DNA from 3 places in the Erwinia magellanica genome. Region 3 is predicted to be linked to each of the others. Evidence: predicted binding sites of a transcription regulator. Region 3 holds the regulator's gene; each other region holds the start of a gene.
What was found. Region 3 encodes LexA, which represses DNA repair genes until DNA is damaged. Its sites were predicted from a motif close to TNCTGTATGTACATACAGNA; they were not measured.
Positions count from the first base shown of each region.

Region 1 (9,791 bases), on a different contig from region 3:
CTTGCCTGTTTTACTCTGCTGTTAAGCTGCTTCACTCTTTCTTATCTGTTCTGCCGGCTTTACCGGCTGCGTGGCCAACTCCTCAGGCTCGAATTCATCCACATTGATTGAACGCAGGCGGCTGGTTTCCGCGCGGATTAATATGCTGGCTTCCTGTTCATCGATCCATTTCTCCTGCAATCCCTGTTTTGCCAGTTCATCCAGACGGGTAAACGGAAGCGGCTTTTTGAACTGCTTGCAAAGACGATCGTGGATCGCTTCTGCCGCCATCACGTCTGCCAGTGCCTCTTCCAATTGACCTGCCGGATTGTTATCACCTGGCGTCAGGTACATGCCGCGCCCTAAACGGCTGCGGGTCGCTGACGGCGTTTGCAGCATCCGCGCCAGCTGATGATCCAGACGGTCGGAAGGGGCGCGGCAGTGACGGCCCAGCGGGAATACTACTGTTCTCAGCATGCCCGCCACCAGCCGGTTAGGGAAGTTACGCAGCAGATCGTCCATCGCCACTTCAGCCTGATTCAGCGCATCCTGAACGCCCCAGTGCAGTAACGGCAGGTCAGCCTCATTACGTCCTTCATCCTCATAGCGCTTCAGTGATGCAGAGGCAAGATAGAGCTGGCTCAGCACATCGCCCAGCCGGGCAGAGATACGTTCGCGACGCTTCAGGCTGCCGCCCAGCACCGACATAGAGACGTCCGACAGCAGTGCCATGTTGGCGCTCAGGCGATTCAGATGCTGATAATAACGACGCGTGGCGTCGCGGGTGGGCGAAGCGCTGGTACGACCGCCGGTAAGTCCGAGCCACAGGCTGCGGGCAGTGTTACTTCCCACATGGCCTACATGACTGAACAGCGCCTTATCAAACGCAATCAGATTATTGTTCTGCGCGGCGGCCATCTCTGCCAGCACATAGGGATGGCAGCGGATAGCACCCTGGCCGAAGATAATCATGCTGCGGGTCAGGATATTTGCCCCTTCTACCGTGATGGCAATGGGTGCGCCCTGATAGGCCCTGGCCAGGAAGTTACTTTTGCCGAGCATAATGCCCTTGCCGCCAGCAATATCCATCGCATCCATAATGGCGCGCTGCCCGCGGTGGGTGCAGTGGTATTTCACGATAGCGGAAAGCACCGCCGGTTTTTCACCCAGCATAATCCCGGAGGTAATCAGCGTGGCGGCCGCATCCATCACGTAAGCATTTCCGGCGATGCGTGCCAGCGGCTCTTCAATGCCCTCCATTTTACCAATAGGCAGGCGGAACTGACGCCGGATATGGGCATAAGCGCCGATAGCCAGCGCAATGCTTTTCAGGCTGCCGGTAGAGTTAGAGGGCAGGGTGATACCGCGTCCTACAGAGAGACATTCAACCAGCATACGCCAGCCCTGACCGGCCATTTTTGGCCCGCCAATAATGTAGTCGATAGGGACAAAGATATCTTTGCCGCGCGTCGGGCCATTCTGGAACGGAACGTTTAACGGGAAGTGTCGGCTGCCTATTTCCACGCCAGCCGTCTCTGTCGGGATCAGCGCGCAGGTAATCCCCAGCTCTTCTGTTTCACCGAGCAGATGTTCAGGATCGGACAGCTTGAAGGCCAGCCCCAGCACCGTAGCGACAGGTGCCAGAGTAATGTAGCGCTTATTCCAGGTCAGGCGCATACCCAGCACCTGCTCTCCCTGCCAGTTACCCATACAGACCACGCCGGTATCGGGAATGGCGCCTGCATCCGACCCCGCTTCCGGGCTGGTGAGGGCAAAGCAGGGGATTTCCTCTCCGCGAGCCAGACGCGGCAGATAGCGATTTTTCTGCTCATCGGTACCATAGTGCTGCAACAGCTCACCCGGACCGAGTGAATTAGGCACGCCAACGGTGATTGCCAGAATGCCGGAGACACCAGCCAGTTTTTGCAGCACGCGCGCCTGGGCATAGGCTGAGAAAGCCAGCCCGCCGTACTCTTTCTTGATGATCATCGCAAAAAAGCGCTGCTCTTTCAGATAGGCCCAAAGCTCAGGCGGCAGATCGGCCATTTCATGCGTGATTTGGAAATCGTTGGCCATACGACAGGCCTCTTCAACCGGCCCGCTGAGAAAAGCCTGTTCCTCTTCCGTCAGCCGTGGCTGCGGATAGTTGTGCAGTTTTTTCCAGTCTGGCGTGCCGCGAAACAGATCGCCTTCCCACCAGGTGGTGCCAGCCTCAATGGCTTCTTTTTCCGTGCGTGACATTGGTGGCATTACTTTACGGAAGGTTTCCAGCATTGGTCTGGAAAACATTTTCCGGCGCACCGAGAGCAGCGTAAAGGGCAGCAGTATGATGATCAGCGGGATCAGCAGCCATGGCGTCCAGATGTGGGCCATCGACCACGCGGCGGTCCAGAGCAGCAGAATTGCGCTGCCCACCAGCAGACTGACGCGGTGATAAAACAGAGCGCCGATCAGCACGATCGTCGCGACGATACTGAGAACCATCATAACTGTTGCTCCATAAGTAGTAAGAGGTCTGACCTGTTGGATACAGGTTTAATCGAGATAAACTTGCTTAGCAAACTGTTTACATAATAATTACAACCTGGCTCACAAACCGGTCGCATCAAAAGTCAAAGCAGTGGCGCAGGGCGCAGGGCGCTTTTCGCCCTTCTCCCAACTTGGTAAACTGGCAACAACCTCACCTATAAAGGACTTCCCCTATGTATCAGGACATCATTCGTGCAGAGCTTAACGAAGCCGCAGAGACGCTGAATAAATTTCTCAGCGACGAAGCCAATATTCACGCCATCCAGCGCGCGGCGGTGCTGCTGGCTGACTCGTTCAAGGCGGGCGGAAAAGTGCTCTCCTGCGGTAACGGCGGTTCGCATTGTGACGCCATGCATTTTGCGGAAGAGCTGACCGGTCGCTACCGCGAAAATCGTCCGGGCTACCCGGCTATCGCTATCTCTGATGTCAGCCACCTCTCCTGCGTCAGCAATGATTTTGGCTACGATTTTGTCTTCTCTCGCTATCTGGAAGCGGTGGGTAAAGCGGGCGATGTGCTGTTCGGGATCTCCACCTCTGGTAACTCCGCTAACGTTATCAAAGCGGTCGAGGCGGCGCGTGCGCAGGGCATGAAAGTGATTACCCTGACCGGTAAAGATGGCGGCAAGATGGAGGGTATGGCCGATGTGGAAATTCGGGTGCCGCACTTTGGCTATGCCGATCGCATTCAGGAGATCCACATCAAGGTTATCCATATTCTGATCCTGCTGATCGAAAAAGAGATGGCTGAGTAAGCATTCAGGCCAGCGCCGCTGGCCGCTACGTGAGGGTTTTCTATGTGCGAACTGCTCGGGATGAGCGCGAATGTGCCAACGGATATCTGCTTTAGCTTTACCGGCCTGGTACAGCGCGGGGGAGGGACGGGGCCGCACAAAGATGGCTGGGGCATTACCTTCTATGAAGGAAAAGGGTGCCGTACTTTTAAAGATCCCAGGCCCAGCTTTAACTCGCCAATCGCCCGTCTGGTGCAGGAATACCCGATCAAGTCCTGCTCGGTAGTGGCCCATATCCGCCAGGCTAACCGGGGTGAAGTGTCGCTGGAAAATACCCATCCGTTTACCCGTGAGGTCTGGGGACGTAACTGGACCTATGCGCATAATGGCCAGCTTAAAGGCTATCGTGGGCTGGATACCGGGCAGTTCAGGCCGGTTGGGGAGACGGACAGCGAGCAGGCGTTTTGCTGGTTACTGCACAAGCTGACCACGCGCTATCCGCGCACGCCGGGCAACTGGCCTGCGGTGTTTCGCTATATTGCAGAGCTGGCGGGGGAGCTGAGGGAAAAAGGGGTATTCAACATGCTGCTGTCAGATGGGCGCTATCTGATGGCCTTCTGTTCCACCAATCTGTTCTGGATAACCCGACGCGCGCCGTTTGGCAAAGCGACACTGCTGGATCAGGACGTGGAAATTGATTTTCAGAAGCAGACCACGCCAAACGACGTGGTCACGGTGATCGCCACTCAGCCCCTGACGGGCAATGAAACCTGGCACAAGATTGAGCCAGGCGACTGGGCGCTATTTTGTCTCGGTGAGCGCGAGCGCTGAACCTGAACCCGGCGTGCTGAGCAGCGGCCCGTTCAGCACGTAGCGACCAGCATTGACGCTGACGGAGGGCGGCAGGCGATTCTGCACAAACTGTGCATAGCCCGGCTGCAACTGCTGCCAGAAGCTGTAATAGACAGAGTTACGATGGCGCTGTAAGTTGCTGTCCGTCATGCGGAACGGGTAAATGCTGACTTCAACACGCGGCTGGCCGTTACGCAGCGCCGCTTCCACATAGTGATAAATATCGTCGATGTTAGCATCGGTCATCGCATAGCAGCCAATAGAGACGCAGCTGCCGTGGATCATCAGGTATTTCCCCTCATAACCCTGCTGACGATCGTATTCGTTGGGGAAGCCAACGTTAATCGCGCGGTAGAAACGGCTGTCCGGCTTTAGCTGGGAAAGGCCTACGCTGTAAAAACCTTCCGGACTTTTAAAATCACCCTGACGACGTTTTGGGCCTAAGCCGCCCGAGAAATTACAAATGCGATAGCTGTTGAGCAGACGGTAGTCGTTACCAATTTTGCCATACAGCTCAAGCGTACGTTCTTCTTTAAAGATCTGAATATAAACGGGGGTGCCGAGTAACTGTTTCTTTAACTCTTTGCTTACCGGGGCGAGCGGCGTGACCGGTGTGACGGGTACGCTGGCGATGGCTACGGCTGGCAGTAAAAACATCGCAAACAACAGTGCGATTTTGCCCATTCTGGTTCCCTTGAAAAGAGGGGTGGATGCTACGCCCGCAGGCGCTGTTACTTGCAATATCGGAGAATTCCGCTATCGCAGCGCCACATTAGCATTGTCTATTTTTTTATCAAGAGAGCACAGGAGAAAACAATAAATAAAATTCCCCTGCCGCTGCGCTTTGCGGCACTAAACGCAAGTTGAAATCATCCTGATTGACTGTATACTTATCCAGTGCATCTGGGGGGGATATGCGTAAGATCATACACGTTGATATGGACTGCTTTTTCGCCGCCGTGGAGATGCGCGACGATCCCAGCCTGCGTGATATCCCCCTTGCCATTGGCGGCAGTCATTTAAAGCGCGGGGTGATCAGCACGGCGAATTATCCCGCCCGCAAATTTGGCGTACACAGCGCTATGTCCACCGCAATGGCGCTGAAGCTCTGTCCCCATCTGCGGGTGATCCCCGGCCGCTTTGAAGCCTACAAAGAAGCCAGCCAGCATATTCGTGAAATCTTCTCGCGCTATACCTCACTGATTGAACCGCTTTCGCTGGATGAAGCCTATCTGGACGTTACCGATAGCCCGCATTGCCACGGGTCGGCAACGCTTATCGCCCGCGAAATCCGCCAGACCATTGCGCGCGAGCTGAACCTCACCGCCTCTGCCGGGATAGCTCCCATCAAGTTTGTGGCCAAAATCGCCTCTGACTTAAACAAACCCGACGGGCAGTTTGTGATCACTCCCGATGCGCTCTCCGGGTTTCTGGTGACGCTGCCGCTGTCGAAGATCCCAGGAGTAGGAAAAGTCACCGCGAAAAAGCTGGAGGAGATGGGGTTAAAGACCTGTGCGGACGTGCAGAAAACCGATCTGGCAGCCCTGTTAAAGCGTTTTGGCAAGTTTGGCCGCGTAATCTGGGAACGCAGCAACGGCATTGATGAGCGGGAAGTGATAACGGAGCGGCTGCGGAAATCCCTGGGCGTGGAGCGTACGCTCTCTGAAGATATTCACAGCTGGGAAGCTTGTCTGGAGGTTATCGACAGGCTTTATGAGGAGCTGGAGCGCAGGCTCATCAAAATCAAACCCGACCGGCAGATTGCTCGTCAGGGGGTAAAACTCAAGTTCGACGATTTCCAGCAAACCACCCAGGAGCATGTCTGGCAGGAGCTGGATAAGGATGATTTGATAGCGGTGGCGAAAAAAACCTGGGATGAGCGGCGGGCAGAGCGGGGCGTCAGGCTGGTGGGGCTGCACGTTACCCTGCTGGACCCTCAGCTGGAGCGGCAGCTGTTACTGCTGCTCTGAATCGGGGCGGAAAATTTTCCGCCCCGCTGCCATTTACTTAGCAGGAATCGCTTTCAGCAGGGCCGTCAGCAATTGCCAGTAGAGGCCAACGCTTGCAATGTGCACCTGCTCGTCCGGCGAGTGGGGGCCGGTAATGGTCGGGCCAATAGAAACCATATCCATTTCAGGATAAGGTTTTTTGAACAGACCGCACTCCAGACCCGCATGGATCACCTGAATGTTCGGCGTTTTGCCAAACAGTTTTTTGTAGGTTTCACCCACCAGGGCCATAACCGGTGAAGAGGCATCGGGCTGCCAGCCCGGATAGCTGCCTTTCGCCACGGTGGTGGCACCGGCCAGGTCGCCCAGCGCAGTCAGCATTTCCACCACGTACTCTTTACCGCTGTCGATCAAAGAGCGGATCAGGCAGTTGATATGCGCTTCTTCTTCCTTCAGCGAAACCACGCCCAGGTTCAGCGAAGTTTCAACCACGCCTTTCATCACGTCTGAATTGCGGATTACGCCGTTTGGCGTGCTGTTCAGCAGCGCAATAAACGCATCGCGGCTTTGCGCCGTCAGCGCCTGGCCGCCAGCCGCCACGTTTTCAATCACGACGTTGATATTTTTCTCTTTCAGGCTCAGTTCAGCCTTCAGCGTTTCCAGATAGCCCAGTGCCAGGCTTTTCAGCTCATCCACTTTGTCCGCAGGAACCGCCAGCGTGGCAATGGCCTCACGCGGGATGGCGTTACGCAGCGTACCGCCGGTGAAATCGACCAGTCGCAAATCAAGCGCTTTTGCGTGGGCAAACAGGAAGCGAGCCAGCAGTTTATTCGCATTGCCCAGACCGACGTGAATATCACAGCCGGAATGGCCGCCTTTCAGCCCCTTGAGGGTCAGTTTCAGCGGCTCATAGCCCGCCGGCACCGCTTCACGGCTGACGGCCAGCGTGGTAGTGAAATCAATCCCACCTGCGCAGCCCATATAAATTTCACCTTCCTCTTCCGAGTCGGTGTTGATCAGAATTTCGGCCTGCAACCAGTTGGGTTGCAGCCCAAAGGCTCCCACCATGCCGGTTTCTTCGGTCATGGTCAGCAGCACTTCCAGCGGGCCATGCTCCACGTTTTTATCAGCCAGTACCGCCAGCGCCGAGGCCATGCCAATCCCGTTATCCGCGCCCAGCGTGGTGCCACGCGCTTTTACCCATTCGCCATCAACCCACGGCTGGATAGGATCTTTTGTGAAGTCATGCACCGTGTCGTTGTTTTTCTGCGGCACCATATCCAGGTGCGCCTGTAGCGCTACCGGCTTGAGATTTTCCAGGCCCGGCGTGGCGGGTTTGCGGATCAGAATATTGCCCACGGCATCACGATCAGTGGCGAAACCCTGCTCTCTGGCCCAGGACAGAATGTGTTCTGCCAGCGCCTCTTCATGATAAGAAGGGTGGGGAATAGAGCAGATTTTGGCAAAGATATCCCACAGAGGCTGAGGGGAGAGTTGAGATAATTCAGACACGATAAATCTCCTGTGCCAACACCATCGGCCAGCAGCGCTGCCAATAGCGAGCATATTGAGCAAGTGGATGACTCCCGTCAGACTCTCTGACGCGATGGGCAAAGAATATCATCGTTTCCGCGGTGTTGCTTACTTCACACAAGGAAAAAAGCCGCCCGGCGCTGGTTTTTAGCCGCTCAGATCTCTATAATTCCGCGCAACCTCTCCCATTGTACATTTTTAAGCCAACACCATTGGTCGGGACTCCTTTTATGAGTGAAAAATACGTCGTCACCTGGGACATGCTGCAAATTCATGCCCGTAAACTGGCCCAGCGCCTGCTTCCTGCCGATCAGTGGAAAGGCATTATCGCGGTCAGCCGCGGTGGCCTGGTCCCTGCTTCTCTGCTGGCTCGTGAGCTTTGCATCCGCCATGTCGATACCGTATGCATCTCCAGCTACGACCACGACAATCAGCGTGAAATGAAAGTGCTGAAGCGTGCAGAAGGCGACGGTGAAGGTTTTATCGTGATTGATGATCTGGTAGATACTGGCGGGACCGCGCAGGCGATCCGCGAGATGTATCCAAAAGCCCACTTCGTGACTATTTTTGCCAAACCTGCCGGTCGCCCGCTGGTAGATGACTACGTGGTGGATATCCCACAGAATACCTGGATTGAACAGCCGTGGGATATGGGCGTGGTCTATATTCCGCCGCTGGTGAAAGGCTGATTGACGCGCATCAAAGTAACGCCCGGTTCTGCCGGGCGTTTTTTTTTACGGTTAGCGCACTGCTACAGGCTGCGATAGACTCATCCCACGCCCTGTGCTGGAGGAACGTCACGCCATGTCACCAAAGAATCTGAGTGAGGAGCTGTTCAAACCTCGCTTTAAGCATCCTGAAACCTCATCATTAGTTCGCCGTCTTCATCGCCATAAGCCGCTGCCGATCCATTCGGCGCTGGAGGGGGAGAGCCACGCGGGCTGGTATCGCATGATCAACCGGCTGCTGTGGACCTGGCGGGGATTGCCCCTGCAAGAGATCAGTGAAGTGCTGGCCCGTATAGCTAACAGCCGGGTAGAGCATACTGACGACAACCTTCTGGATACGGTAATCGGCTACCGGGGCGGAAACTGGATTTATGAGTGGTCAAAGCAGGCTGCCCACTGGCAGCAGAAAGCGGGCGAAGTCGCTACCCCAGAGGAGGCCGGACAGTGCTGGCTCCATGCCGCTAACCTCTATGGTGTGGCGGGCTATCCCCATCTGAAAGGGGATGAGCTGGCGGAACAGGCACAGCTGCTGGCAAATCGTGCCTATGAAGAGGCTACGTCGCGGCTCTCCGGTGAGTTAAAAGAGCTGGAGTTCCCTGTTCCCGGCGGCAGCCCGATTTTTGGCTTCCTGCATATGCCGCCAGGCGTCAGCGCCCCCTATCCGACCGTGCTGCTGTGCGGCAGCCTGGATTCGCTGCAAACCGACCATTACCGACTGTTCCACGATTATCTGGCCCCGCGCGGCATTGCTATGCTGACAATTGATATGCCGTCGGTTGGTTTTTCAGCGAAGTGGACTCTCACGCAGGACGCCAGTTTTCTGCATCAGCAGGTGCTGCGTCACTTAGAGAATGTGCCCTGGGTAGACCATACCCGCGTTGGCGCATTTGGTTTTCGCTTCGGCGCAAACGTGGCGGTACGGCTCGCCTATCTGGAGTCGCCGCGCCTGAAAGCGGTAGCCTGCCTGGGGCCGGTGGTTCATACCCTGCTGTGCGATAAAACGCTTCAGGATCGCGTACCGGAAATGTATATGGATGTGATGGCCAGCCGTTTAGGCATGGCTACCGCCTCCGACTCTGCGCTGCGGGTCGAACTGAACCGTTACTCCCTTAAGTTACAGGGGTTGCTGGGGCGTCGCTGCCCAACGCCGATGCTTTCCGGCTACTGGCCAAACGATCCCTTCAGCCCGGAAGAGGAGTCAAAGCTTATTGTTAACTCCTCCGCAGATGGGAAACTGCTGCCGATAGCGCTCTCACCCGCTATGCACAACTTTGATAAAGCGTTACGTGATATTGTCGACTGGTTAGCGAAGCGGTTAACGCGATGAGTTGCTATAATTCAAACCTTTGCTATAACAAGCAGACTCAACCCGCCGATCGCCTGAATCGGGCGGGTTAGTGGATTGATTAACAGGCGCATTACAGGAGAGTAGATGATGACGTTACCAAGTGGGCATCCTAAAAGCCGCTTAATGAAGCGCTTTGGATCGC
Region 1 covers NZ_JBCHVC010000002.1:60,876-70,666, forward strand. The annotation lists gene fadE (acyl-CoA dehydrogenase FadE) at 22-2,466, opposite strand; gene lpcA (D-sedoheptulose 7-phosphate isomerase) at 2,682-3,260, shown strand; gene AAH450_RS07335 (class II glutamine amidotransferase) at 3,303-4,070, shown strand; gene dpaA (peptidoglycan meso-diaminopimelic acid protein amidase) at 4,041-4,775, opposite strand; gene dinB (DNA polymerase IV) at 5,006-6,061, shown strand; gene pepD (beta-Ala-His dipeptidase) at 6,095-7,552, opposite strand; gene gpt (xanthine phosphoribosyltransferase) at 7,804-8,262, shown strand; gene frsA (esterase FrsA) at 8,378-9,628, shown strand; gene crl (sigma factor-binding protein Crl) at 9,737-9,791, shown strand, end outside.
Region 1: the regulator LexA is predicted to act here: its motif matches at 4,972-4,991, upstream of dinB (DNA polymerase IV).

Region 2 (9,791 bases), on a different contig from region 3:
CCAACGGTCTGTGCATCACCGATGTTGTTAACCCACTGGTAGTCCAGACGGGTAGCCCAGTTCTGAGTCAGAGCATATTCAACGCCCACTGCTGCCAGTGGAGAAACGCCGGTGTCGTGATCGCTGATACGAGTACCGTTGTTGTTCTGCGTTGAGTCTGCACGCCATACCATGCCGCCCAGACGAGTGTAGATGTCCAGATCGTCAGCAATTGGGTAGCTCAGTTTAGCAGCCAGCTGAACGCCCTGTGCTTTGAATGCGCCGTTTACGTTGTTGCCTTTGTTAGGCATACGACCCAGCCAGTCATAACCCAGTTCGAAGCCCAGGTACTGATTAGCCTGATAGCCACCGAACGCACCAGCACCAAGCTGGCTTTCGTGGGTTGGGCCGTCGTTGTTGACATAATTGTTACCGTAGTAACCAGTGTCATGGTACTGAGACCAACCCAGTTTTGCACCGGTATACCAAGTGTCATCTTTAGGAGCGGCCTGCGCTACGGTAGCGAAGCCAGCCAGTGCCACTGCAATTGCGATAGCTGTCTTTTTCATTTTTGCGCCTCGTTATCATCCAAATAGGCAATGAGCTTTAATTAGCTCTTTGATTAATCCTTCGCCGGGTTATGACGCTCGATTATGACTCATCCAAAAAAGGGAGATTATTGAGCACCCTGGCGACGTAAAGTCTACAACGTACCAGCAAACTTACAAGTATGATGTGATGGAGGTCAGCAAAAAAACAGCGTTTCGTACACAAATTTACACATCTTCAGCCAGGTTACGTCTGAAATTGGGGGGGTAAAAATGACGCTAAGCCATTGTCCCGCAGGCTCATAGCATAATCAGAGGGTTATCCGGGCATCAGGAGAATTTTCTCATGAGAAAAATCTTATTTTTACTTAATGATACAAAGTAGAGTGAATTTTTAGCCCGCGAAACGGTCTGGAGGAGGCGCTGATGATCCGATCCGGACGCATAATCAATCCTAAAGCCTGTCCGATCTCAGCGGCGGCTTGAAGCCTTTGCCGGTCGGCCAGAGAAATATCTTCCGGTAACCAGCCTAATACCACGCTGTAATTGCCCGTCTGCAAAGCTTTAATCATCGCTTCAACCGTAGTAATAGCACCTGGCTGATGGATTTGCATCACTTTATCCAGCGGCAGGCCAGACTGAATCAGCCATTCACGGCTTAATTTCTGCTGCGGAGTCAACCAGAGCTGCCAGCGCGACTGCATACCTAACTGCTGTAGCAGTGGCAGTAACAACACCTGCGTCATACCAGGCTGATCCTCGCTATAAATCAGCTCACTGATTAATCCTGTCATGGAACCCGGCTGTGCTGACGCACAATCCACGGCCTGACGACGGCCCGCCTTAACAGAAGAAGATTTCAGGGAATGCGTTTGCATAATGGCTTCGCTCTCAGGGGTTACTGTATGAATATACAGTATATCGCAGCTGACCAAAGATCAATCTTATTTTTCCTGGAAACGTCTCGCAAAATATTAACGCAGAGCGGCGCAGGGGGATTTATTCATTGAACTTGTAACGGTGATTGCTTATTTTTTTATTTCCTAAATGAAGGATTTATCAGGATAATTTACAAGGAAAGGTCAAAATATGCGAGATTCAAAAAGTAAAATTGCCAGCGCGAAACAGCAGCTCTCAGCATTGGGAGAGATCAGTAGCCGCAGTCAGTTTGGCGGATACAGCCTGTCGGTCCAGAGCGTAGTCTTTGCCCTTGTCAGTGAAGGGGAACTCTATCTGCGGGCTTGTGAGGAAGTCAGACCCTATATTATTGAACACAACATGAAGCCCCTGCTGTTCACTAAACGAGGGATCCCCGTTGAGCTTGAATACTATCGGGTAGATGAGCCGTTATGGCAGAAGCCTGAAGAGCTGATTGCGCTTTCGCAAAAATGTTTACAGGGGGCTGCCAGGGAGAGGGCCACACAAAATAAAATCCGCAGGCTCAAAGATCTTCCCAATCTCAGCCTGAAACTGGAAGTGCAACTCAGACGAGCCGGGATTTCTACCGTTGAAATGCTCAAAGAGCAGGGGGCTAAACGCTGCTGGCTCAAGCTGTATGCCATGAACAGAAATTTGGGCGTAAATATTCTCTATGCCTTGCACGGCGCTATACAAGGATTGCATTACGAAGCGCTGCCGGTGGCTATCAAGGAAGAGTTACGCGTCTGGTACAACGAAACGATGCGCTACCAGACGCAAAATAAGCCCCGTAAAACCTAAGCTGCCAGCACCTTTTTTTTCAAATGAGCAATTTCCGGTAAAAGCGCTATTAACAGGCCGACCTGTTGCAATACCAGAGGTTCTTTCGTTTCCGGGTCGGCTTCTGTTGCCGCTAAACGTTCAGAAAGATTGGCCAGCAATCGTTTTGCCTTAGTTTCATCTGTCACATCAATATGCAGTACATCATCAACGTAACAAACCGCATCATCCATTAATTGCAGCATAGAAGGCCGCGTTATTTTCTCGCGATGTGCTCCCAGCGCGGAGATATAGCTGAGAAAGGAGTGGTTCAGACACATAAGGCGAAAAGCGGCTTCCTTTAAGCTTGCCGAGGCATTTTTTTCGGCAGAGATATTAGAAACCACGGAGGCCAGCTCAGCATCGCCATTATGTGCATCACGACGCGCAACCCGGTAGTCAAGACGATTGTCCTTGCCCTGATGATATTGCACCAGAATAGCGTCAAGATAGCGGCAGTTAGCATTCAGCGTCCGTTCTGCAACCGAGGAGAGCCGCCGGAATCGCCAGTCAGGCCAGATAAAGGCGACGGCGAGCCAGGCGATGCCACAGCCCAGAAGCGTATCGATAATACGCGGCAGGGCAATCTCAAAACCTTCACCCAGCAGATTAAAGCAGAATAGTACCAGCAGGGTGATAAACATGGTTGCATGCGCGTATTGCGATTGCCTGAAAGCGAAAAACAGCACGCCACTGATGACAATTAAAATCAGCTGTCCTTCAACGGAGGGAACCAGCCAGAGCAGGGGAAGGCCAAGCATAATACCCGCTACCGTCCCGGCGATACGCAGTGCCAGGCGGCGTTTTGTTGCGTTGTAGTTGGGCTGGCAGACAAACAGGCTGGTTAGCAAAATCCAGTAGCCATGTTCCAGCCCGGTTAACTGAATAAACCCATAACCTGCACAGAGCAACAGCGACATGCGTACAGCGTGGCGGAACAGCGGAGATTCGGGCGACAAATGCCTGCTGAAGCGTAAGCGGATATCAGACCAGCCGGTCAGCCCCTCGCTGGAAAGAGTCTGATCGTGACTTTCCATATTATTTTCCAGGATCTGTTCAGACTCGATGGTCGCCAGTTGCGCATCAATCGCCTTAAGGTTATTCAACAGATAGTGCATCGCTTTGACTTCGCTGCTGCCTGGTCTGGCGGCAGAAAGTCTCTCCATCGCCGCATTTAAATGGACAAAAGCGCGCTCAAACCGGCTGTTATGCTGATAGGTTTCTCGCAAAAGAATGCAGTTTGCCAGCTGCTGACACGCCCTGGCCTGAAGCGTGAGCAGCCGTTGAAAACGGAAAAGGATATCACTGTAACGATACTCCTGACGCAGTGCGTGGTACTGCACGTGGGATGAGCTGGCACGTTCGTGAATATCCTGGGCAACAAAGTAGTAGTGCAGTGTCCGACGAGTGCTTCGCTGCCCTCGGTCGCCTCTTAACCGGGACTGTATAGAGATTTTTGTCTGATTAAGTGTCGCAACCAGCTTACTGTTAGCCATGGCGACCTCAATCAGCGAGGCGTTGTCATTCTCCTCTGTATCGGGGTCGAACAGGCCTGCTTTCGCCTCCAGATAGAGAGCCAGCCCCTCAAAACTGCGCGCAATGTTTTCCTGTAAAGGGCGTACGGGAAAGATCACATGGCCGGTCAGGGTAAGCAGGTTATACCAGATGGCACCTGCCAGCAGGAGCGAGGGTTGCAGATACCATTGCGGGAACAAACCCAGCCCCAACAGCGTATAGATGGCGATCAGCAGCGCGCCGAAGGCGATAGTGGCATAGCGCTGCCCCAGCGCCCCTAACAGAATAAAGCCCCAGGTGGAAACAGCCAGGCCCACGATAAAAAGCCAGGGATAAGGCGAAAGCAACTCAACAGAGACAGAAGCGATACAGAAGCAGACCAGGGTGATCAACAGATTGCGTAATCTGCCGCTGAGGCGATCGTCAAGGTCAGCCAGCGCCGCCGCCACTACCCCCAGAGTCAGGGGAATGGTCCAGGTAATTTGCCCCAGCCACCAGGGCACACCCGCACTCCCCAACAGCGCAATAAAGATGCGCAGGTTGTAGAGCAGAGCGCTATTATAGGCATAGCGCCGCAGGCTGGAACTCAACGATACCATCAACTCAGTTATACCTGCTGCGGGCGTTTGCTTCGCGTGCGGCTTGCGCCACTTCAACGCTTACTACGCGGCGACCCACGGGCCAGAGGGCAATCGCGGCAATTTTGAAATTGGCGATGCCGACCGGGATGCCAATAATCGTGATGCACTGCGCAATGCCGGTCATGATATGCATCACGCACAGCCACCAGCCAAAGAAAATGACCCAGATGATATTCAGCACTGTTCCACCAGAGTTCATCAGCACGCTTTTTTTGCCTGGCTCCAGCTCATTCACATGCACCGCTTCGTTGCCATAAGGGAGCAAAGAGAGTTTTGTGATCTCCCAACAGGAGCGGGTTAACGGCAGGGTGAAGATAAAGATGATGCTGACCAGCGTGGCAAAGAGCCAGGATAAGGTCGTTAAAAATCCACCCAAAACAAAATTCAGAATATTTAAAACGGTACGCATAGGTTCGCTTCCCTTACAGTGCGCGGAACTCAATAATACAATGCGTTGATTGTAGCGCGTTTTAAGTCTGGAGCGGTACACTCCAGCCCGGTAAACTACAGCAGTAAAGACAACCGCAGCCTGAGGCAGGACATGGAACTGAAAGCAACGTCGTTAGGTAAGCATCTGGCGCAACATCCCTATAACCGGGTGCGGCTGCTGACGGCAGGCGTCGAGGTGAGTGGTGAAAAGCATGAATATCTCATCCCGTTTAATCAGCTCTTAGCCATCAAATGCAAACGTGGCATGGTCTGGGGCGAGCTGGAGTTTGCCCTGCCGGAAGAAAAAGTGGTGCGGCTGCATGGTACCGAATGGCAGGAAACGCAGCGTTTTTATCACTACCTGAATCAGGCCTGGCAGCAGTGGAGCGAGGAGATGAGCCAGATCTCCGCCGGAGTACTGGCGCAGCAGGTTGTCAGGTTAAAAGAGAGCGAAGGGCAGGATCGGTGGCTTAAGCGGCGCGATATAGCTGAATGGCGTAGCGAGATCCTGGAAGCATTCTCCGCTTTGCCTCTGCCCGTCGAACGGCTGGATGATTTTGCAAACTGTCGTGAGGCCTACCGCTACTGTTTGTCCTGGCTGGAGAGCAGTGATGCTCAGCGGCAGAAACGTAACAGGGCGTGGTCAGAAAAAATGGTGGCCCACTATGCTGACTTCTTCAACACGATTGAAACGTCCCCGTTAAACAGATCTCAGGCCACCGCCGTGGTCAATGGCGAAGAGGCGGTACTGGTGCTTGCGGGTGCCGGCAGCGGTAAAACGTCGGTGCTGGTGGCACGGGCAGGCTGGTTACTGCTGCGTAATCAGGCGGCGCCCGAGCAGATCCTGCTGCTGGCATTTGGCCGTCAGGCGGCAGAAGAGATGAATGAGCGCATTGAGCAGCGACTGAACAGTGAGGGCATCCAGGCCCGCACCTTCCACTCACTGGCTTTACACATTATCCAGCAGGGCAGCAACAGAGCGCCTTCAGTCAGTAAACTGGAAACGGATACTTCGCTGCGGCATAAGCTGCTGATTGAGACCTGGCGTCAGCAATGCAGCGAGAAGAAAGCTCAGGCCAACGGCTGGCGTCAGTGGTTAAAAGAGGAGCTGGAATGGGAGCTTGGGGAAGGCGATTTCTGGCAAGATGAGCGCCTTGCCAAACGCCTCGCCAGTCGCCTTGAACGCTGGCTGGGGCTGATGCGTATGCATGGCGGTGCCCAGGCCGCAATGATTGAGTCTGCCCCCGAAGAGGTGCGCGAGCTTTTCTCAAAACGGGTGAAATTAATGGCCCCGCTGTTAAAAGCGTGGAAAAACGCGCTTAAAGAGGAAGGCGCGGTAGATTTCTCCGGGCTGATCCATCAGGCGGTAAATATTCTGGATAAAGGCCGTTTTATCAGTCCGTGGAAGCACATTTTAGTGGATGAGTTTCAGGACATCTCTCCGCAACGGGCGCTGTTGCTGAGTGCGCTGAGAAGGCAAAATAAACAAACCTCCCTGTTTGCGGTGGGGGATGACTGGCAGGCAATTTACCGCTTCAGCGGAGCAGATATGACGTTGACCACGGCATTTCATCACTATTTCGGCGAAGGGGACCGCTGCGTACTCGACACCACCTATCGCTTTAACGATCGCATTGGTGAGATTGCTAACACCTTTGTGCAGAGCAACCCCTGTCAGCTTAAAAAGCCGCTCAACAGCCTGAGCAAAGGCAATAAAAAGTCGATCTCACTGCTTCCTGAAGCGCAACTGGAGGCGCTGCTGAATAAAATCAGCGGCTATGCAACAGCCGATGAGCGAGTCCTTTTACTGGCACGATACCATTATCTGCGTCCGGCGCTGCTGGAAAAAGCCAAAACGCGCTGGCCTAAACTGAAGCTGGATTTCTCTACCATCCATGCCAGTAAAGGGCAGCAGGCGGATTATGTGGTGCTGCTGGGGCTACAGGCGGGGAAAGAGGGTTTTCCTGCGGCGGCAAGAGAATCGGTGATGGAGCAGGCCTTGTTGCCCCAGCCGGAAGCCTTCCCCGATGCTGAAGAGCGCAGGCTCGCCTATGTCGCCATGACCCGCGCTAAACAGCAGGTCTGGCTGCTCTTTGATAAAGAAGATCCGTCAGGATTTGTTGAGGAGATTAAGCAACTGGGCGTTCCGGTTCTGCGAAAGCCCTGAAAAAGAGCGTGCAGGCGCACGCTTATTTCAGTCTTTCCTGCAAGTAGCGTTGATAGTCGGGAATAATAATATCGACAGGCTCGGCGAACAGCGGCGAATGGATAATGAAATCGGCCGTTGCGCGGTTGGTGGCTACAGGAATATTCCATACGGTAGCCAGCCGGAGCAGCGCTTTGACATCCGGATCGTGCGGAACCGCGTTTAATGGGTCCCAGAAAAAGAAGAGCACATCGATTTTGCCTTCTGATATCAGGGCACCAACCTGCTGGTCGCCGCCCATAGGGCCGCTCAGCATGGCGGTCACAGGCAGGCCAGTAGCGCGCTGAATCAGGTTGCCGGTAGTGCCTGTTGCGTAAAGCGTATGCGCCTGGAGCACATCTTTATGGATATCGACCCACTGCATCAGCGAGGTTTTGCAATGGTCGTGCGCCACCAGCGCAATATGTTTTTTTTCCTGAATCCTGCGAGTTGTTTGATCCATGCCTGCTTCCTGATTTCACCACAAACCAATAGGGAACTGTCCGATAAAGCCCGTCGAGTTTAGGCTGAAAGGGGAGAGAACATCAACTGGTACGCAACGCGCGCATTAACATAACAAAGCGTTGACGGGTGGCGGAGTCAACCTGCTGATACCAGAGTTGCAGGATGCGGCTGCCCGGAAGGTTGCCGCTGGCAAAATCCTGGCCGTCACTTCCGGAGGGGGTAGCAGAGGTATGCAGCTGAGCAAAGCGGGGCACGGAAGCGACGTTGCCTTTCAGGTTGTAAATCACCATTACCTGTTCGTAATTGGTTCCTGGATTGGTCAGCAGGCGATCTTGTTGACTCTCAATCACCGCACCATGCTCATTCAGAAGCTGAAATTCAGGATGCTTATCAAAAGCTTTTCCCTGAGCAACCGTGGTTAACGGGGGAAGGGTAATGGTAATGGCTCTGGAGCGGGTGGTAAAAGTAACAATCAGGGGAGAGGAGCGCCAGGATATGCTCTTTTGCGCATCTTTATTCAGACTTTTTTCGACGCGAAACAGCAGCTGATGCTCTCCCTGTTCAAGTTCCAGCCCTTCAGCACCTTTCAGTAACGAACCGGAAATTTTACGGCCATCCAGCACCAGCAGGTCAATATCAGAGGCAAGCTTAAGCGTGGTTGCCTGGGCAGTTGCCGCAACCAGCAGAGCCATAACGCCTGCAATGACCAAACGCAGCTTCATTCTTTCTCCAGAGGGGCAGGGACGCGATAACAACGAGTGTATCAAAGTCTTTCAGTATTGCAGAATATTAACATTTTAACATATTTATTCGTGCTGTATCTCAAGGATTTGTCATCTTCAGGGGAATTAATCGGGCGTTGCCTGAAATCGGCATACACTGGATTATCTGTCCTGAAAGGAGAAGTCTATGCACGACCAAACAATTGCTGATGTTCTTAACACTACCCGCCATATTGCTTTGGTAGGCGCCAGCGAAAAACCTGGCAGAGCCAGTCATGGGGTGATGGCCTATCTGCTGGCGCAGGGGTACAAAGTCACGCCAGTCAGCCCAAAACTGGCCGGGCAGATTCTGCTGGGACAGCAGGTCTATGCAAAGCTTGAAGATATTCCTGAGCCTGTCGATATGGTGGACGTATTCCGTAACTCTGAAGCAGCCTGGGGAGTGGCGCAGGAGGCAATAGCCGTGGGTGCAAAATCACTCTGGCTACAGATTGGCGTCATTAATGAGCAGGCAGCGGTGCTGGCGAGAGAGGCTGGGTTGCAGGTGGTGATGGATCGCTGTCCAAAAATTGAGATACCGCGTCTGGGGCTGGAAAAAAGGTAAAAATCTCGTCCGGAGCTGGGAAAAGGCAAAAAAAAACCCCGCATAGCGGGGATTTTATGATTAATTTCTCAGACGCGGTGCCTGAAGCTGTTCACGGATTGAAGCAGCCAGTTCGTCCATCGAGGGTTGCTCGGGATGATCGCCGGGCAATTCCCAGCTTAACTGTGCTTCTGCCAGATAAGTATGAACAGTTTCCCCCGCCTCATTTTCCATTACGACGTGATACCAGGGCGCATCCCGCAGCGACTCGCTGCCAGCTACGTCGTCAATCTCCGGATCGTCTAAAGAGTATTCCGGGTCGACATCTACTATCACGCCAAGGAAACCGTGCAGCTTATGCCGCACCTGCTGACCGAGTCCAAATTTGCTGGCTATCATCGTGACCTCCTGATAAACAATGCTCTGCTACCAAAGTGGGGGCAGAAACGGCGTTTTCAAGTCACAGTACGCGGCAGGCAAACCCTTTAAGGTACAACCCTTCCGGGTAGCTGGCGATCACCGGATGATCGCCTGCCTGCCGGAACTGCTCTATAAATTGTACATCACGCTGGGCATCCAGCGCGGCATCGGCGATGATTTTCTGAAATAAATCAGTTGGCATCAGGCCAGAGCAGGAGAACGTCAGCAGCATGCCGTTCGGGTTAAGCAGCTGCATTGCCAGCATATTGATATCTTTATACCCGCGGCAGGCGCCAGCCAGCTGGTTTTTATTTTCCACAAATTTCGGCGGATCCATCACGATCAGATCGAATTTCTCACCGCTGTCGCGATAACGACGAAGCAGCTTAAACACATCATCGCGCAAAAATTCTGCTTTCGATAAATCCAGTCCGTTCAGCTCTACGTTCTGGCGGGCTACATCCAGCGCGCCCTGTGAAGTATCCACGCTGATAACCTGCTTGCATCCCCCCATCAGGGCGGATACGGCAAAGCCGCCGGTGTAAGAGAAGCAGTTCAGTACACGGC
Region 2 covers NZ_JBCHVC010000002.1:759,699-769,489, forward strand. The annotation lists gene ompA (porin OmpA) at 1-548, opposite strand, end outside; gene sulA (SOS-induced cell division inhibitor SulA) at 896-1,405, opposite strand; gene AAH450_RS10810 (TfoX/Sxy family DNA transformation protein) at 1,617-2,246, shown strand; gene yccS (YccS family putative transporter) at 2,243-4,378, opposite strand; gene AAH450_RS10820 (YccF domain-containing protein) at 4,383-4,829, opposite strand; gene helD (DNA helicase IV) at 4,962-7,016, shown strand; gene AAH450_RS10830 (methylglyoxal synthase) at 7,039-7,497, opposite strand; gene AAH450_RS10835 (YccT family protein) at 7,580-8,221, opposite strand; gene AAH450_RS10840 (CoA-binding protein) at 8,409-8,825, shown strand; gene hspQ (heat shock protein HspQ) at 8,886-9,203, opposite strand; gene rlmI (23S rRNA (cytosine(1962)-C(5))-methyltransferase RlmI) at 9,265-9,791, opposite strand, start outside.
Region 2: the regulator LexA is predicted to act here: its motif matches at 1,427-1,446, upstream of sulA (SOS-induced cell division inhibitor SulA).

Region 3 (9,791 bases):
TCTTCCATCAGCTCAATGGCATTCTGCTGGGCTTTCTCGTGGGAGATTTTCTTGCTGCGCGCCTCATCCTCTACGGCTTTGGCAATGGCTTTCGACTGCAACAGCTTGTTGAAAAGGTCCTGACGGACGGGCAGACGGGGACCCACCGCAGCCAGACGCTGGCGGGCAAAGTGCATTCTCGCCACTCTTGCCAGCTTCTGCGCAATGCTTTTATCCGTACCGTGTTCGGTAGCCATGCGGCGAAGCGACACCATAGGCGAAAAACGCACAAAGCTGTCGCGGCCTAACCAGAGCACGGCAAAGAATTTCTGTACACCATTCAGCACGCGCAGATGGGGTTGATCGTCACCCTGCACTTCGCGGCCAGGTGCCCGACCAAACATCACCGAGACCGGCACCATCTGCACATCCAGCAAAGGATTGCTGCGGTGGAGATCCAGGTACTCATGGAAGAGTTTCACCGACTCCACGTTTGGCACGAAATAGGGGAAAACACGCGGCCCGTCATGGATAAAGACGTGACGAGGCAGTACCGTTCCGTCGATTTCAAGCGGCTCCAGCGGATCGGGGAGATCCTGTTTGCGGCACTGTTCACGCAGCGCCAGCAGATCGGCCTTTGAATCATAGGGCAGCACATACATAATAGGGCGCGATGTGTCGAGCGACAGCTCAGTGACCGGCTCGGCAGGAATCGCTTTACTCTTTACCAGAAATTTAACCGGTAAATTCAATAGTTTATAATATAAATTACGCCAACCTGACATAGACAACATGAAGCCTCTTGTTAGCAAAGCGCCGCAAGCATACCAGAAAGCGCCAGTGAGATCTGTGGTGTTGCAAATTGTGCGCCACCCAGACATTGACGTTAATCATCACAAAGGGTTCCCTCATTATGGCAAATAACGTCACCGGACTGACCCGCATTATAAAAGCCGCTGGCTACTCGTGGAAAGGAATACGCGCTGCCTGGCAAAACGAGGCGGCTTTTCGGCAGGAGGCGGTGGCTGCCGTTATTGCCACCCTCGTCGCCTGCTGGCTCGACGTGGATGCCATTACGCGAGTGCTGCTGATAGGGTCTGTGGTGCTGGTCATCATCGTAGAGATCCTCAATAGTGCGCTGGAGGCGGTGGTGGACCGTATTGGCAGTGAATTCCATCCGTTGTCTGGCCGCGCGAAGGACATGGGCTCTGCTGCTGTGCTGCTGACGATATTACTCGCTATTTTTGTGTGGGTAATGCTGTTAATGGGTTAATTACGGGATGTTTTCCCGTTTTTAGCGAACCGCCGCTATTTAAGCAGGTTTAGGTTTTCAATGCGCAAATACCTGTATATACTCACAGTCGACTGTATAAACAACCAGGGGGCGGGATGAAAGCACTAACGGCAAGGCAGCAGCAGGTTTATGACCTGATACGCGACCACATTAACCAGACCGGCATGCCACCGACGCGGGCGGAAATTGCTGCGCAGCTCGGCTTCCGTTCCCCTAATGCGGCTGAAGAGCACCTCAAAGCGCTGGCGCGTAAAGGCGTGATTGAAATTGTCTCTGGCGCATCACGCGGTATCCGCCTGATGATGGAAGATGAGACAGGGTTGCCGCTGATAGGGCGCGTTGCTGCCGGGGAGCCTTTACTGGCAGAGCAGCATATTGAAGGGCATTTCAAGGTGGATCCGGGCCTGTTTAAACCCGGTGCCGATTTCCTGCTGCGCGTCAGCGGGATGTCGATGAAAGACATCGGTATTATGGATGGCGACCTGCTTGCCGTGCATAAAACTCAGGATGTCCGTAACGGCCAGGTAGTGGTGGCGCGTATTGATGATGAGGTCACGGTAAAACGCCTTAAAAAACAGGGAAATATTGTGCATTTACTCCCTGAAAACAGCGATTTCCAACCGATCGTTGTCGACCTGCGTCAGCAGACGCTGTCGATTGAAGGGCTGGCCGTGGGCGTGATCCGCAACGGTAACTGGCTCTAACGATCGGGGCCGGGCGCACCCTCAGAGCGGTGCGTCATTGGTATCGCGGCACCGGCCTGGTGCCGCGATAGTGCTTATTAGCCAGTCGCACAGTGGATGATAATGCGATTATTTTCCCCCTCGGATAAACATCTCTGGCGGCTGGCGCTGCCAATGATCCTGTCAAATATCACCGTGCCGCTACTGGGGCTGGTGGATACGGCGGTCGTTGGCCATCTGGATAAGCCTGCCTATCTTGGTGGCGTAGCCGTTGGCACCACGGCCACCAGCTTTCTCTTTATGCTGCTGCTGTTTTTACGCATGAGTACTACCGGCCTCACGGCACAAGCTTTTGGCGCCGGAGATAAACCTGCTCTGGCTCGTGCGCTGATGCAACCCCTCCTGATAGCCGTGGCCGCTGGCCTGCTGTTTGTTCTCCTGAAATCTCCCTTAACGCATCTTGCGCTTTCCCTTGTTGGGGGCGACAAAGAGGTGCTGCATCAGGCCGCCCTGTTTATGAATATTCGCTGGCTCAGCGCACCCGCCACGCTGGCGAATCTGGTGCTGCTTGGCTGGCTGCTGGGCGTTCAGTATGCGCGAGCGCCGGTGATCCTGCTGGTGGTGGGGAACGTGGTGAATATCGCGCTGGATCTCTGGTTGGTGATTGGCCTGAAATGGGGCGTGCAGGGTGCCGCTGCCGCGACGGCCATAGCGGAATATGTCACCATGATTATCGGTTTAGTGATGGTGTGGCGCGTGCTGAAGCTGCGCGGTATTTCGCTGCCGGTGTTAAAAACGGCCTGGCGGGGCAACATCGGGCGGCTGTTGCGTCTCAATCGCGACATTATGCTGCGCTCCCTGCTGCTGCAACTCTGCTTCGCCTCACTGACGGTTCTGGGGGCGCGGCTGGGGGGCGAAGTTGTCGCCGTCAATGCGGTGCTGCTTATGTTCCTGACATTTACGGCCTATGCGCTGGATGGCTTTGCCTATGCCGTTGAAGCCTGCTCTGGCGAGGCCTTTGGGGCCAAAAACGCAGAGAAGTTGCTCTCCGTCTGGCGCGCCGCCTGTCGTCAGGCAGGGCTTGTGGCGCTGGCTTTTTCCCTGATTTATGGTCTTACAGGGCCGCAGATAGTCGCCTTGCTGACCTCCATTCCGTCCCTGCAACAGCAGGCCGACAGTTACCTGTTCTGGCAGATCGTGCTGCCCCTCTGCGGAGTCTGGTGCTATCTGCTTGATGGTATGTTTATCGGTGCAACGCGAGCCAGCGAAATGCGTAATGGTATGGTGATTGCGGCTGCGGGGTATGGCCTGACGCTGTTTACCGTTCCGCTGCTGGGCAACCATGGGCTGTGGCTTGCAGTGACGGTATTCCTGCTGCTGCGTGGGCTGACGCTCTGGCTTATCTGGCGTCGACACTGGCAAAACAACAGCTGGTTCGCGCAGTGAAATTATTTGTTACTCTCCTCTGCCGCTTCGTTAATGGCTGATTTACAACGCCTTTTTACAGGGCGCGTTGTGCATCGGTTTTGATTCTGGCGTAAAATTTTGCCAAACAGAGCAAGATTCTAATCTTCTACTATAATTATCGTATGTCAGGCGATTGAGCAGCGTTTTATGTTGTTGCTCTCAGTTTCGCTGACAAGATAATCCTAAAGCTGTGTAAACCTAAGGTCGAGGAGAGACAAGATGAATAAAGACGAAGCCGGCGGTAACTGGAAACAGTTGAAAGGTAAGTTTAAAGAAAAATGGGGCAAGCTGACCGATGACGACATGACTGTTGTTGAAGGCAAACGCGATCAGCTTGTTGGCAAGATTCAGGAACGTTACGGTTATGGTAAAGACCAGGCTGAGAAAGAACTCAGCGAATGGGAAACCCATAATAACCACCGTTTCTGACAGCCAGAGAATTCTCTGACAAGAATTTAGCGTTTCAGGACGATGCTCCTACCCAGGCACATGGACTGTGCCACTTAATCCCTTCAGACACCTTGTTTACTCTCGCCCTTCAAATAGATAATTCACTCTTCTGGCACCATCCCTCCGCGGCAAAATCCCTGTATAGCATCCATTTGAGCCTGTCTGCTCTGTAGCAAATTTTCAGTGTAAGTTTGTCACTTCACAGGGCAACCAGTCTGCGTTACAGAGAACCAGCGCTTTTGCTTTAGGCCCGCCTTGTGGCAGCGCTCCTGACCCGGCAAATTTTTATTATTCCGCATCTGAAGCCCGCGCTTTTAAGCGTTAATGCTTCTTAACGCCCGCGTTTCTTCGGGGCGGGGGTATGATCGTGCTGGCACGCATCCTGATGGGTACAGGCTTCAACTTCAACGCAAGTATGGCATAAACCATGAGCTTCAATAACGCTATGCGCCAGGGCGAATCCGGAAGTTAGTGCCAGTGATTTCAGGATATTCTCCACGCCTTCCGCCTGCTGTTCCGCGACGGAACCACACCTGTCGCAAATTAACATGGCTGATGTGTGTGAAGGTTGTTCGAAATGATGGCAAACCACATAGCTGTTCGTCGATTCCACGCGGTGGACAAAACCCTGCTCCAGCAGAAAATCGAGCGCGCGATAGATGGTAGGCGGCTTGGCCTGAGGCTCTGATGCTCTCAGCAAGTCCAGCAGGTCATAAGCACTGATCGCACCCTGATGCTGGCTCATTAAGCGCAGCACTTCCAGGCGTTGAGGCGTCAGCCTGACATTACGTTGCTGGCAGATCGTTTCCGCCTGCGACAGGATTTTTTCAGGACTGCTTATGCTCATAACTTTCCCCTCAGGCCAGATCAGATTGTTATGTTATCACGCCCACCGCAAAACGCCGAATTCAGGCAACACGCCTCTCTCAGCCAGGTTTTACGGCGCTAAATCATTGAACTTACGCTGGAACTGAAAGAGATTTGCACTAAAGCTAACCTGTTAACGCCCGTTAATGAATTGAGCGCCAGTAAACTGTGCCAAAGAATATCCATAAAACTTTATTAATGTGAATTGCAGCCTGTGCGGATAATCGGTACTTTGTTACGGCGGTTATAGTGCATTTAAGATAAAAAAAACGTTACGGACAGCTTATGAATCTGCCTGCTAACAGATAAATAAAACGGCAATAAGCCGAAAAGCCCCACCATTGTTACTTACTTCTCAGCAATGAAACGCTGCCTCTATGTCCATTATTCAGGCAGCAGAAAACTTCACGCTTTTAACGGCGTTTTCCTCTTTGTCTGGATGGGTCTCAAGTAAAAATGGTAAAATTAATCCGTAAGTTGAACAGCTTTTCCCGCCCTGTAGTATTTCCCATTTTATTTTTGGCTCCCCTCAGCGCTCTGGCCGCCGGTAACTATTACGATGCGCGCAACGATGCCATGGGCGGTACAGGTGTTGCCTCTTCCACTTACGGCACTGCCGTACTGGCAAACCCGGCGTTGATGACCAAAGCGCAGCCGGACGACACGGTAAGTATTATCCTTCCGGCAGCGGGTTTGCAGGTCACGGATAAAAACAAGCTGATTGATAAGGTTGATGACCTGACTGACAGCGTTGACCGTTATCAGGATCTGGCGGGTAGTCTTACCAGCTTTGCCGATTATCCAAAAGTTCAGGCAGCAGCGGGTGATTTAGCCAGCCAGCTACGCGGCATCAAAGGTAATCGGGCATCGGGCACGGCAGGCGCAGCCCTTGCGGTCACTGTTCCGAATGAAGTTCTGCCGTTTGCCTTTGTAACTAAAGCCTATGGAACCGCAAGCGTGAGAACGGACGTTACGCAAAGCGACATCGACTATTTGCAGGGTGTAGCTGATGGCACCGTTTTCCCACAGCCTGGCGATCAGGACAAGTTGACCTCTGCCGGATTAGGGCGCGGCGCGATTGTCTATGATTACGGCATTGCCGTAGCGCATGAGTTTACTGTTGCCGGGCATCCGGTTTCTGTAGGTGTGACCCCTAAGCTGCAAAAAACCTACCTCTATAACTACAGCGCCTCGGTTTATAACTACGACAAATCAGACTTCAAAAAGGGCCGCTATAAAAACGACGATACCGGCTTCAACATTGATGCGGGTGTGGCAACGGACGTAGGAGATAACTGGACGCTGGGCCTGAGCGCGCAGAACCTGATTTCCCGCAATCTGGATACCAAAGAGGTTAACGGCTACAAGGATACTTACCAGATTAGCCCTGTCGTTACGCCTGGCGTCGCTTTCCATACCGAACGGCTCACCGCCGCGCTGGATGTGGACGTAACCCCAACCAAGCGTTTTAAAACGCAGGAAGAGAGCCAGTATGCCGGTGTGGGTGCCGAATACCGTCTGCTGAGCTGGTTGCAGCTGCGCGCCGGTTATCGGGCGGATATGAAGTCTAACGATACTAACGTTTATACCGCCGGTTTCGGTCTGTCACCCTTTAACAAGGTGCATCTGGATCTGGCCGGCATGAAAGGGGATGACAACACCTGGGGCGCGGTTGCTCAGCTGAACTTCACCTTCTGAGTCTTCTCTCAGGTCAGGGCGCATTCTGAATGCGCCCTTTTTTCGTTATGGCTCTCTCGCAGCCCGGCGGGTAATGCTTGCCGCCGCCGGGCATGTTATCATTGTGCACATTATCGTCATTTGTTAATCACACCGAGTTTGCGCGCTTTATGACCCCAATTTATCCTGCACACCGTTTTTCCGTCGCCCCTATGCTTGACTGGACCGATCGCCACTGCCGTTATTTCCTGCGTCAGCTGACGCAGCATTCGCTGCTCTATACCGAGATGGTAACCACCGGCGCTATTATTCATGGCAAAGGCGATTACCTGGCCTGGAATCAGCTGGAGCAGCCTGTGGCCCTACAGCTTGGCGGTTTTGATGCTGCTGCGCTGGCAGAGTGCGCAGCCCAGGCAGAAGCGCGCGGCTATAACGAAATCAATCTTAACGTGGGCTGCCCTTCAGACCGCGTGCAGAACGGGCGTTTCGGTGCCTGTCTGATGGGGGAACCCGCACTGGTGGCGGATGGGATCAAAGCGATGCGCGACAGGGTTTCTCTCCCGGTGACGGTGAAAACCCGTATTGGTATTGATGAGCAGGAGAGTTACGAGTTCCTGTGTGACTTCGTTCGCCAGGTATCAGAGCAGGGCGGCTGCGAGACGTTTATCATCCATGCGCGTAAAGCCTGGCTTTCCGGTCTCAGCCCGAAAGAGAACCGCGAGATCCCGCCGCTGGATTACCAGCGTGTGTATCAGCTGAAGCGTGATTTCCCGCATCTGACCATCTCAATTAACGGCGGCGTGAAGTCGCTGGAAGAAGCCAAAGTGCATTTACAGCACGTTGATGGCGTGATGATGGGGCGCGAAGCCTATCAGAACCCTGGCCTGCTGGCGCAGGTTGACCGCGAACTGTTTGGCAGTACGGTGCCGGACGCCGATCCTGTTGCCGTGGTTCGCGCCATGTACCCCTATATTGAGGCGGAGCTGGCAAAGGGCACCTATCTGGGCCACATCACCCGTCATATGCTTGGCCTGTTCCAGGGGATTCCTGGCGCCCGTCAGTGGCGTCGCCATCTCAGCGAAAATGCGCACAAGCCTGGCGCTAATATCGAGACGGTAGAGCAGGCGCTGGCGCTGGTTGCGGATAAAATCCCGAAAGCCGTTTAACGAAAGCTCTGGCCGCGTTGCTACACAGGTAACGCGGCATAGCCGGAAGTGCGTTTTACAAGCTTCCGGGAATCTCAGGTTCTGGCTGACACTCCTGACAGCCTGTCCGAAATACCCACCTCATTTTGTTTCCTTAAAAACGGGCATTTCTTTTTCCGGGATGCTGCTGTAAAAAAATTAGTCAGTTACTGACCAATAATTGACTTTTTTAACCACTTAATACCGCGCCCTGTTTTAATATTATTCAAATAATCAATAACTTAATCTTTTAATGTGGCTGGCACGATTCTTGTAACAGGTCTTGCAGAGATCTTACGTGGAGGAGAATCTTCAATGGAAATCCTGTTTGTACTCGGCTTCTTCCTGATGCTGTTGTTGACTGGTGTTTCGCTGCTGGGCATCGTCGCCGCGCTGGTTGTAGCGACCTTTGTGATGTTGTTTGGCGGGATGTTGGCTATTGTTATAAAAATGTTGCCTTGGCTGGCGCTGGCGGTAGTTTCAGTCTGGCTATATCGCGCTTATAAAAAGCCAAAGTCCAAAGCAGACCGCTGGTTATCACGGTAATATCAATGAGTTGGCGGGAAAACCTGCGGTAAAAAATGCGCTCTGGATCACAGCCTGTGATATTGCACAGACGAAATGGTAATTAAACATATTATTTACTTATGAACTCTGGCAGGATGCTTTTATTGAATTGACACGAATTCATCGCTCTGACCCTACAACCAGCGCGAACTAAAAAAAAAAGGGGCTTCCTGCGGGAAGCCCTGTTTGCGTCTGGCGATCAGGGAATCAACAGACTGGAGCCTTGCGTAGCGCGGCTCTCCAGCGTCTTATGCGCCTGCTGCGCATCCTTAAGGGCAAACTTCTGCTGCTCCGGCACATCAACTTTAATAGCGCCGCTGCCAATGAGCGAAAACAGCTCATTACTTGCCTGCGTCAGCGCATCACGCGTGGTGATATAGCCGTTCAGTGAAGGGCGGGTCACATACAACGACCCTTTCTGGTTGAGGATTGCCAGATTCACACCGCTGACCGGGCCGGAAGAGTTGCCGAAGCTCACCATCAGCCCGCGACGTTGCAGAGAGTCCAGCGAAGCTTCCCAGGTATCTTTGCCGACCGAATCATACACCACGCGTACCTTCTTGCCGTCGGTAAGCTCGGCAACGCGTCTGGCGATATCTTCTTCACGATAATTGATGGTGGCCCAGGCACCCGCCTCTTTCGCACGCTGTGCTTTTTCTGCGGAACCCACGGTACCAATCAAATGCGCGCCCAGCGCTTTTGCCCACTGACAGGCAATCAGGCCGACTCCGCCTGCGGCTGCCTGAAACAGGAAGATTTCATCGGGCTGTACGACATAGGTCTGGCGCAGTAAATAGTGAACCGTCAGGCCTTTGAGGAAAGAGGCAGCGGCCTGCTCGTAAGAGATGTTCTCTGGCAACAGGGCCAGCTTATCAACGTGCACAGCATGATAATCGCTGTAAGCGCCTAAAGCGGACTGAGCATACACCACGCGATCGCCAGGCTTTACGGCCGTGACGCCTTCGCCCACGCTGTGTACCACGCCAGCAGCTTCGGTGCCCAGACCGCAAGGCAGCGAGGCGGGATAAAGCCCGCTGCGCACGTAGGTATCAATATAATTAATGCCTATCGCTTTGTGCTCAACCACCACCTCTCCGGCCTGTGGCTCGGGCATTGCTGTCTCAATCAGCTGCATCACTTCCGGGCCGCCATGCTGGCTGATTTGTATACGTTTTGCCATGCTTACTCCTGTGGGTTCCGCGTCATTGAGAGAGGACGCCAGCAGCCCAAAAGGGTATACTTGCCCGTCCCCACACTATTCGGTATTGCATCACTATGGCAGGAAATAAACCCACCAACAAATCCGGTGAAAACCGTGAACCTCGCGACAGACAGATGGAAGGGTTGAAGCTGCCTCCCCATTCGCTGGAAGCAGAGCAGTCCGTGTTGGGCGGGTTAATGCTGGATAATGAGCGCTGGGATAACGTCTCTGAACGCGTCGCGGCACTCGACTTCTTCAGCCGTCCGCACCGGATGATCTTCAGCGAAATGCAGCGCCTTCTGGAGCAGGGCAAACCCATTGACCTGATCACGCTTTCCGAGTCGCTGGAAACCAAAAACGAGCTTAACCTGGTAGGCGGCTTTGCCTATCTGGCTGAGCTGTCTAAAAACACGCCAAGTGCG
Region 3 covers NZ_JBCHVC010000003.1:528,314-538,104, reverse strand. The annotation lists gene plsB (glycerol-3-phosphate 1-O-acyltransferase PlsB) at 1-764, opposite strand, end outside; gene AAH450_RS14235 (diacylglycerol kinase) at 893-1,252, shown strand; gene lexA (transcriptional repressor LexA) at 1,369-1,977, shown strand; gene dinF (MATE family efflux transporter DinF) at 2,080-3,402, shown strand; gene AAH450_RS14220 (CsbD family protein) at 3,643-3,852, shown strand; gene zur (zinc uptake transcriptional repressor Zur) at 4,205-4,720, opposite strand; gene AAH450_RS14210 (conjugal transfer protein TraF) at 5,197-6,438, shown strand; gene dusA (tRNA dihydrouridine(20/20a) synthase DusA) at 6,588-7,583, shown strand; gene pspG (envelope stress response protein PspG) at 7,917-8,147, shown strand; gene AAH450_RS14195 (quinone oxidoreductase) at 8,368-9,348, opposite strand; gene dnaB (replicative DNA helicase) at 9,444-9,791, shown strand, end outside.